DNA from 3 places in the Rossellomorea sp. FS2 genome. Region 1 is predicted to be linked to each of the others. Evidence: riboswitches for the same ligand, from Rfam matches in the RefSeq annotation. Region 1 holds a riboswitch; each other region holds the start of a gene.
What was found. Region 1 has a riboswitch for S-adenosylmethionine ahead of ACNA6I_RS20795 (sugar ABC transporter substrate-binding protein). Riboswitches for the same ligand answer to the same signal wherever they lie in the genome.
Positions count from the first base shown of each region.

Region 1 (3,276 bases):
ATCCGCTTCAACCCTTCCCCCGCCTTTTTCTCCATCGCTTTCTTCCGGATGAAGAAGGATCCTCCCGGGGAAAAATCGTCCAACAGGATATTTTCCATGGCACTCAACCCGGCTATGAGCGCCGTGTCGACTTCCTGATACACACAGTGGATCCCATGGTCCTTTGCTTCCTTAGGCGTGCGGCATGTCACCTTCTCACCGTTCAGGCGGATCTCCCCTTCATCCTGCTCATACGCGCCGGACAGGATTTTCATCAGGGTACTTTTCCCTGCACCGTTTGCCCCCAAGAGCGCATGCACTTCTCCTGCCCTTACTTCAAAAGAAGCCTCCTTCAGTGCCTGCACCCCGGCAAACGCTTTGTTCATCTTCACCATTTCCACTACAGCAGACACATCGTCCACTCCTTTACGATTCAAATGATGCCTCGAGCTTCTTCAACTCGTTGGAATACCCTTGTTCGCTCGCCCCCCAGCCGTCGATATGCTCACTCAATTGATCGGTGGTGATCGTTTCTTCCGGAAGCTGCTCTTTCTCGACGAAGACCGGTTCAAGCTTCACCGTTTGAGGCGTTTCCTCCCCGTCAAGCTTTTGGTAAAGGAAGCGGACCTGCACGCGGCCGATATCCTTCGGGTCCACTGCTGCGGACGCCACCCATGGGCTTCCTTCTTTCTGGATGATCTGGAGATCTTCGTCGCTCATATCGATTCCGTACACCTTGATCTCGTTTCTCCCTGCCGCTTCGATGGCACGGACGGCCCCTTTGGCGAATTCATCCCACGCGGCCCATACCGCATCGATTTCTCCTTTCGGATACTGCTTCAGGATCGCTTCCATCTGTGCCTGGGTATCCAGGGCCGTGTTGTTGGTCGCCGCTCCGAATGCAGCCACTTCTTTGATATCCGGGTTCTCTTTCAGGAACTCCTGATACGCGACTTGACGCCTTTCCATCGGAGCGAATCCTGCCACCCAGATTTTCACGATATTCCCCTTGCCTCCAAGCTCATCAGAGAGTTTGGAAAGGGTCTGTTCCGCCATCTGCTGATCCCCCTGTTCAAGGACGGTCACACCATCCGATTCCACATCGGCATCAAACACGACGACCGGTATCTTGGCCTCTTTTGCTTTTTCCACTCCTGATTGCAACGCTTCCTTCGTGCCGTGGTCAATGAGGATCCCATCAAACTTCTGGTTGATGGCCGCATCCAGATTCGAAGACATTTTGGCCAAGTCCCCTTCAGAAGTGAATACCTGTACTTCCCCGCCGAATTTCTTCACCTGCTCTTTTACTCCTTCAATATACTGGGCCGAGAACGTCCCCAGGTTGATCTGCATGATCAAGGCAATCTTCTTCCCTGCCAGCGGGTGCTCGGACGTCCCCTGCTTTTCTTCCCCTTTGGATTCTGACGATACGTTCGGCTGACAGGCAGCCAGTGTGATGAGTAGTGTCGCAAATAAGAGTACTGATAAAACCTTTTTCATTCTCTCTTCTCCTTCCGGGATCTTCCCGCCTCATTTTTTCTCTACAAAAATAAAAACCTCTTTTCCTGAGGAAAAGAGGTGTATGTACGGATGAACGCACTCTTATCACTCAGGAATCACATCCTGCAGGTCTTAGCACCTTTCCGTGTATACGGTAGGTTGCCGGGCATCATCGGGCCAGTCCCTCTGCCAACTCTTTATAAGAGAAAACTATGAAATTTTGATTACATATTGGATATCTTAACGAGGTGAGTGAATATTGTCAATATTCTTTTTGGAATTCTATAAGTTTAAAGCCTAATCGTTCTCTCCTTCAAAAAGCAATGAACAGGAACGGGGGGCGTTCCCTTTCGCTGCAGGGACTTGATTTCCACGGGGAGGCAGTCGAGACACTTCCGCTTCCGTCCACTTTGTGGTGACTATTACGTATGAATAAACCACTGAAAGGGTGGTTAGATGGTCCACGGGGTTTTCTAAGTTAGCATTCAGCTATTCTATGGTGAGTGGTGCGGCACGTTGGATGGAGTGAACGATGGGTTATTTCAAGAAAAGGAGGGGCGATTTTTGCCGACTGGATCAAAAATGGGTGTAGCGGGGCTATGATGGGGCTCTTTCATCCCTTAATTTGTAGAAAATCCAATCATTTTTCACCATTCCCATCCCTTTTACCTCTCCACCAACCCATTTATTACCGACTTTTTCATTTTTATTTTCAACTTCTGGAGTTTTTCTACCGACTTTCAACTTTTTATTACCAACTTCCGCTTTTTTATCGAAATCTACTGACAACTTTGACGGGTTATTTTCAACTTGGAAGCTTTATGATCAACTACCAACTTTTATAATCGACTTCCGACCCTTATTACCAACTTCCCCCTGCCCCTACTCCATCCCTTCCCCACCACCCTTCTCTTCCAAAGCAAAAGAAGATGTGATCCTTTTAAACGTGTCAATTCACAAAAAAACCGCCGGCATAAGCCGGCGGCGTTCATGATCGTGATCAGTTTTCTCCGTAAGCAAGCGTCGCTTCGATGAAATCTCTGAAGAGAGGCTGCGGACGTGTCGGGCGGGATGTGAATTCCGGGTGGAACTGGGAAGCGACGAACCATGGGTGGTCGCTAAGCTCGATGACTTCCACAAGACGTCCGTCCGGGCTTGTTCCTGAGAAGACAAATCCTGCTTTCTCCATTTGCTCACGGTAGTGATTGTTGAATTCGAAACGGTGGCGATGGCGCTCATACACCACTTCTCCATCATAGGCTGCATAGGCTTTTGAGCCTTCAGTCAGCTTACAAGGGTAAAGTCCGAGGCGGAGTGTCCCACCAAGGTCTTCAATATCCTTTTGCTCAGGCAGAAGGTCGATGATCGGATGCGGTGTATCAGGATTCAATTCTGCAGAATGTGCGCCTTCCAGTCCAAGGACGTTACGTGCATATTCTACGGAAGCAAGCTGCATGCCAAGGCAGATTCCAAGGAACGGAACTTTGTTCTCACGTGCATACTGGGTTGCCACGATCTTCCCTTCGACACCGCGGTCGCCGAATCCTCCAGGGACAAGGATCCCATCGGCATCAGCCAGTTGTTCTTGAACGTTCTCTTTATTGATGAGCTCTGAGTTCAACCATTTCACTTGGATGTCGCTGTCGAAATGGTACCCGGCATGGCGGAGTGCTTCCACAACGGAAATGTACGCATCTTGAAGCTCTACATATTTACCGACAAGGGCGATCGTCGTTTTGCGCGATAGGTTGCGGACGCGTTCAACGAGCTCTGTCCATTCGGTCATATCAGGCTCAT
Region 1 is NZ_JBLRVS010000007.1:287,389-290,664, forward strand. It holds gene ACNA6I_RS20790 (sugar ABC transporter ATP-binding protein) at 1-374, opposite strand, end outside; gene ACNA6I_RS20795 (sugar ABC transporter substrate-binding protein) at 406-1,479, opposite strand; SAM riboswitch class I at 1,579-1,685, opposite strand; gene ACNA6I_RS20800 (hypothetical protein) at 2,077-2,223, opposite strand; gene ACNA6I_RS20805 (CTP synthase) at 2,480-3,276, opposite strand, start outside.

Region 2 (3,276 bases), on a different contig from region 1:
GATATTGAGTCTCATCATCTGTTCGATCTTGTCCAGATTTTGCTCGCCGACGGGATCGAAATTGCCGAAACCGGCATTGTTCACAAACGTCTCCAGATCAAACGACTTGATTTCTTCATAGAAAGAATGAACGTTTGCCGTGACTGACAGGTCGGTAGAGTAGAGTTTCACATCAAGGTCGGGATGGGACTTCAGGACCCGGTCCTTCAACTCCTCCAGGTTCTCTTGCCTTCTGGCAGCAAGAATCAGATTCTTCCCACGCGCTGCGAATGCCAAGGCAGCTTCATAGCCGATTCCGGAGCTTGCTCCAGTAATGACTGTATATTTCATGATAGTTCCTCCTCGGATAGGTTATAAAATAATTGTAAGGCATAGGGTGCACGTTGAGCCAATGTTTATACTCAGACTGTCTTTTTGATGATATCGGCGAGAGAATGACCTTCCCCTGTGGCTGAGAGTTGTCCGGCCATCCTATTTCTGAAATAATGGGAGTATGAGGAAAAAAGAGGAAGGGGAGAAGGCGATGAACGTTCCAGGCTGGAAACTGTTAACCGCGCTGATCCCCATCATGTTGATGATGGGGGCATGCGGACAATCCCCACGAAATACGGCTCCGGTGGAAACGGAGGCAACGGATGATACAGAAGCGGCAACGGAAGAGGCCATCCCGGAACAGCCTGATGAAGCATCCGATCAAGTAATACTGGAAGAAGAAGATCAAGAAGCAGGGGAACCTTCTGACGACGATCAGGAAACGGAGGAGCCTGAAGAGGACGACGGGTCCTCAGCGCGTGCGGAACCCCAACGATCAGGTGAGGAACCCGGGACCACGGCAGGCATTACGGATGCGGCGACTGCCATTGAGTTTTTAAAAGATGAGCTGAACGTGGCATCTGAAGGAGATATCCAAATCGATGATGGTGATGGAAAGCCTAAGACCGATGAAAAAGGGACCTATTATATCCTCCACCTGATATCAAAAACCCTCAAAGAAGAAGGAGGGACAGGGGAAGTAGGGTCGTTCAGGATTTATGAAGACGGGAGATATGAAATGGAAGACTGACTTCTCGAAAAAAAAGGACCGAAGGCAGTTGATGCGCCTTCGGTCGATATGGATCATTGGGGGTAAAGATGTTGAGCCAATCTTACAGTGTTAAACCCAACCTGTCAAGTGGGGATTTGGTTTTAATTCATAGTATTGCTGTAGGATTTATGGTTGACAAAGAGTGAATTGTAAGATAATTTAGTCTATACTACCTTATAAAGAGTCGGGGAAGGAATCTGGTCCAACGATCCCGCAGCAACCTCCAAGTGGAAGGTGCTCATTCCAGCAGGCTTCACCGCCTGGCAGATAAGGAGAGAGTAACGTGCATCTCCTTATGGGAGATTTTTTTTGTATATAAACCCGATTAAAACGATTGGATTAATCAGTCATACCGCTGTGACTACTTTTAAATGTCAGGATAAAGGAGGGAGCGTCCGTGTTAAGTAGTTTGGTAAGGAATCAGGTACAGGATCTTTGCACACGGGAATCAGACCTTGAGGGTACGACAAAGCGTAGGAAAAAACCATACCAAGGAAGAAGGAGAGGGTAAGATGAGTTGGTATACATCCATTCCATGGGAGGGTAGCCACCTTCCAGCAGCCATACAGTATCCCGCCACGCGCCTCGGCATCCACCCTGCCGTCATCATCTGTCATGGTTTCGTCGGTTCAAAGGAGGGGGTGGATCGATTATTCGTGAAGGCGGCGAATGAACTCAGCGCAAGCATCGTCGTTCGTTTTGATTACGATGGCTGCGGAGAAAGCATGGGGGAGTACGGCTTGAATACAAAGGATCGCTTCATTGCACAAACGAAGGCCGTCATCGGATTTGTGAAACGGTTGAAAGGGGTGGACCCTGAAAGCATTGCCTTGATCGGACACAGCCTCGGGGGTGCAGTAGCCCTTGAAGCTGCCATCGAAGAAGAGGTTCGCCACCTCGCCCTCTGGTCGGCGGTCGGATCTCCGCGAAAGGATCTCGGGCGCATTATCGGCGACGAAGTGGAAGCAGCCGTTTTGCAGGACGGGAAGGCAGATTATTTGGGATATGAGCTGAGGCGTGATTTCCTCACGACCCTTCAAGGATGGGACCCGATACGACGAGCAGGGGACTATAAGGGCAATGTCTTTCTCGCCCATGGTGACGGTGATGAAGAAATCCCCGTTGACTATTGTTCCCTTTATCATTCAGGCTTTTCCAACCGGCCGTCAGGTAAGGTGGAAAAGATCATCATTCCGAATGGTACCCATACCTATTCTTCTTCACATGCTTTTCAAGCACTGCTTGATTCCACCCGGAGATGGCTCTTACAGGTGCAAGATGTAGGATATGATCGTGCGACCGGTCTATAAATAGTAGTTTTCTACCGGTTATTCCTACTCTTTCAATTAATGACAAAATATTGGTATTATTCTATTAAATTAGCAGAGGAGGAAACCGTTTGAAAAAATCTGTCGTATCCATTGCACTTGCAACGACCCTGTCATTTGGCGCTATCGGACTTCAACCAGCCATTGCAGGGGCACCTGAATCAGGAAGGGAACTCTTGCAAAATCCGCATGAGCGGAACTTGATCAAGAAAATTGATTCGGAGCGAATCTATCAGACGATCGACCATCTTCAACAAACCCCCAGGGTGGCCGGGACAGAATCCGAGGCAAATGCCATCAGGTTTGTAAAACGACAATTTGAATCGTACGGGTATGATGTGACCCTTCAACCCTTTACCTTTATAGGGTACACGGCACCTACTGCAATCGAACTTTCAGGGGTGGAAGGCGAGTGGGCTCCGACTGCATTCACCTACTCGGTCAGTGGTGATGTGTCAGGCGAGCTCATACCTGCAGGACTTGGAAGAGAAGCAGACTTTGATGGATTAGATGTAAATGGGAAAATCGTTCTTGTCCAGAGAGGGGAAATCACATTTGCACAGAAGATCATCAACGCTTCCGAAGCAGGAGCGGCAGGGGTCATCATCTATAACAATACGGATGGAGAACTGAGCGGGACTTTGGGAGAACCGGATGATCGCTACATACCGGCCATCACCCTTTCCAAGGCTGAAGGAGAAAAACTGACCAGGCATATCGGAGAGACCGTCCGGCTGACGATCGAGGGGGCTGAAACATCTGAGCGTACCTCTCATAATGTGATTGCTAAAAAGGCACCGGTCAATAAGAAAAAAGCCACGGATGATGTGCTCATCATCGGAGCCCATCATGATTCAGTAGAAG
Region 2 is NZ_JBLRVS010000005.1:368,691-371,966, forward strand. It holds gene ACNA6I_RS18225 (SDR family NAD(P)-dependent oxidoreductase) at 1-330, opposite strand, end outside; gene ACNA6I_RS18230 (hypothetical protein) at 494-1,063, shown strand; SAM riboswitch class I at 1,256-1,358, shown strand; gene ACNA6I_RS18235 (alpha/beta hydrolase) at 1,597-2,394, shown strand; gene ACNA6I_RS18240 (M28 family peptidase) at 2,484-3,276, shown strand, end outside.
Region 2: linked by a shared signal. The riboswitch ahead of ACNA6I_RS18235 (alpha/beta hydrolase) and the one ahead of ACNA6I_RS20795 (sugar ABC transporter substrate-binding protein) in region 1 are both predicted to bind S-adenosylmethionine.

Region 3 (3,276 bases), on a different contig from region 1:
GTATTTCTGTTTCCTTGTGGCCGATTTCGATGAGGGCCAGGTATTGTTCCTGGTCGACCTTTTCTTCATCCGCTCCGTACAGGCAGATAAGGTCGTTGCCGCAGAGGACGAAATCGCCGATCTTGAAGTGCAGGCGGACGATGATCCCGTCCTCCCGGGCTTTCTCGATCATGGAGTGGAAGTCGATGAGCTGTACGTAGCCCGATGCTTTTGCTTTGACATTCAGGCACTTGCTTTCATCCAGTTCGAACCGGGGATGATCATCTTTTGTCCGGTGGCACTCCAGATCTTTTTTGAGTGTTTGATTGATCATGACTTCGGATACCTTCTTCATGTTGTAGGTGATATTATGTACCTGCATCCACGTGGAGGCGTGATTGATGAAGAAGATGAAGGTGATGGCTGCGATGAAAGCGACAATGACGGTCAAGACGGGTGCGGCGGTGAACATTTCTTTCTTTGAACTTCCGATGAAGAGGAAGATGAAGAGTACAAAGACAAAGCTCCCATTGAAGATGCCGAGCGCGTGCTGGGTCTTTTTATCGGAAATGAAGTTCAGCAGCATGCGGGGCGAGAACTGTCCGCTGAACGTCGTAAGGACGACGAGGAGGGAGTTCAGTGTAAAGGCGCTCAGCGTGAGCACCCCGCCGATCAGGGTGCTGACAAGCGTCCTGGTCACCGATGCATCCATGCTGAAGAGCTTGGGAACATACTGGGACAGCTCCACCTTCAGGTCAAGGAACAAGGTGCACGCCACAAGCAGCAGGGACAGGCAGATGTAAAGGAAGGGCATGAACCAGATGGTGAGCTGGATTTCGTGAGCCCGCTGTCTTTTGGACATGAGCAGGTACTTTTGTACGTCGTTTGGAAGGAATTTCTTGAACATGATGTAACCCGATCCTTTCTGAATGATGTTGAGTAGTCATCTGTTTCCCTACATGTCCGGGTTAAAACATCCAATTAGGTATTTAAAATAAATCTTTTTCTCCCTGTATCAAAAGGGGCGAAAAAGGGTCTAATTATCAGAAAAGATAAAAAATCTATTGACGTGAAGACCGGATTCCCTATATAATCCTACTCATACTTATTGACTGAACAATTCAGAAAAACACACACTCTTATCTAGAGCGGCGGAGGGAATAGGCCCGATGAAGCCCGGCAACCTGCAATGATGAAAGGTGCCAATTCCTACAGATCGATGGTGATCTGGAAGATAAGGGGAGGAGCCTGCCTGATAAGCCCTCTTCTTAACCATAAGAAGGGGGCTTTTTTCTATCCCCGGCCATCGTTCAACCAAGTCATTCAACCCTTTAGGAGGAAGAACCATGTCAGAACTGCATGTAGCACTACTCGGATTCGGAACCGTCGGCCAGGGGGTGTACGAAGCCCTGGACACACATCGAGAAAGGATCAAGGAGATCACAGGAAAAGAGGTGCGGATCCGTGCCATCTTGATCAAAGACCCCTCAAAGGAAAGACAGATCGATCCAAGCATCAAGGTTACGACGGACTTTGACGAAATCCTTGAAGAAGAAGGGATCAATGTGGTCTTCGAGGCGATTGTCGGCGAAGAGCCTGGATACACCTATCTCAAGAAGGCCATCGAAAGGGGAATCCATGTAGTGACTGCCAATAAGGCGATGTTTTCCTCCAAGGGTGAGGATCTCTTGAGGCGTGCGCGTGAACGGGGAGTAACAGTCGGATATGAAGCGACTACGGCAGGAGGGCTTCCCATTATCGGGGCCATCAGGCAACTATTGAATGTGAATGAAATCACACATATCCAAGGCATATTGAACGGAACCTCCAATTTCATCCTTTCCCAAATGAGGAAAGAAGGCGTGTCCTTTGAGCGTGCCCTCTCCACTGCACAGGAAAAGGGATACGCAGAGGCAGATCCCACAAGTGATGTGGAAGGGCAGGATGCTTTCTATAAACTGATGATCCTAAGCCGCGCTGCTTTTGGTAGTCAACCTGATTGGGAAGCGGTCCCGAGAAAGGGCATCACGGATCTGACAAGTGATTGGCTGCAGGCTGCCGAATCTTTCTCACTCCGGTTCAAGCATATCGGGTCGATTCAAAGGGAAGGAGAAGACATCTGTGGAGCAGTGGAGCCGGTATTGGTGAAGGAGTCCCATCCTTTCTACGGAGTGGAGGATGTTGAAAACGTCGTGTCTGTAAAAGGGAGCCTGGTCGGAAGGGTGACCCTGTCCGGACCGGGAGCGGGCAAATTACCGACGGGAAGTGCCATGGTGGAGGATTTTCTATCCTTGATCGAAGGGAGATACGCATCATCTGGAGCACATGCCAGGGTAGGAGTCGAAGCCCTAACCGGCCGGGATGGCGAATGGGTGGTGAGGACTCTGGATGAAGCATTACCGGAATGGGTGGCACGATTCGATCTATTGGATCGCATCAAGCTCAACGGCCACCTGTATCTCTTCATCAGAGGAAGTGAAGAAGCGTGGGATGCGGTGAAGCATGCGGATGAAACGCTGCAACCCTATCCTGTGTTGAAAGAACTTCCCCTCGAATCGAGCCTGAGAAGGGAAGCATCGGTGCGTTAACCATTTACTAAATGAAAGAAGGGGACATGGTGGAGATCATCGTACAGAAATTCGGAGGCACTTCAGTGGGATCGGTGGAAAGAATCAAGCGGATGGCCCAACATGTCATCCGTGAGAAGCAAAAGGGAAAAGAGGTGGCGGTCGTCGTGTCCGCCATGGGTGACACGACCGACCATTTGACGAAGCTCGCGAGCGAGATCACGGCCCATCCCCCAAAACGGGAGATGGATCTCCTGTTATCCACAGGTGAACAGATCACCATTGCCCTCTTGACCCTGTCGATTCAAGAGGCAGGATTCAAAGCCGTCTCCCTTACTGGGCGGCAAGCGGGGATCAGAACAGATGGCGTCCATGGGAAGGCCAGGATAAAAGGAATTGACCCATCCCGGGTGAGGGAAGAGCTCCGTAGAGGAAGCATCCCCGTTGTGGCAGGATTTCAGGGAATCACCGATACGGGGGAAATCACGACCCTTGGAAGGGGAGGGTCCGATACAACGGCGACGGCACTTGCTGCAGCACTTGGTGCGGAGCGCTGTGATATCTATACGGATGTAGATGGAATCTATACGACCGATCCCCGGGTTGTTCCCGCTGCGACGAGAATCCCACATCTTACCTACCGTGAGGTTCTCTGTCTCGCCGATTCCGGGGCAGCCGTCATCCATCCGAGGGCCGTCTTTCATTCAAAAAAGAGCAGGATCCCGTTCCG
Region 3 is NZ_JBLRVS010000005.1:377,227-380,502, forward strand. It holds gene ACNA6I_RS18260 (DUF2254 domain-containing protein) at 1-886, opposite strand, end outside; SAM riboswitch class I at 1,116-1,220, shown strand; gene ACNA6I_RS18265 (homoserine dehydrogenase) at 1,326-2,567, shown strand; gene ACNA6I_RS18270 (aspartate kinase) at 2,579-3,276, shown strand, end outside.
Region 3: linked by a shared signal. The riboswitch ahead of ACNA6I_RS18265 (homoserine dehydrogenase) and the one ahead of ACNA6I_RS20795 (sugar ABC transporter substrate-binding protein) in region 1 are both predicted to bind S-adenosylmethionine.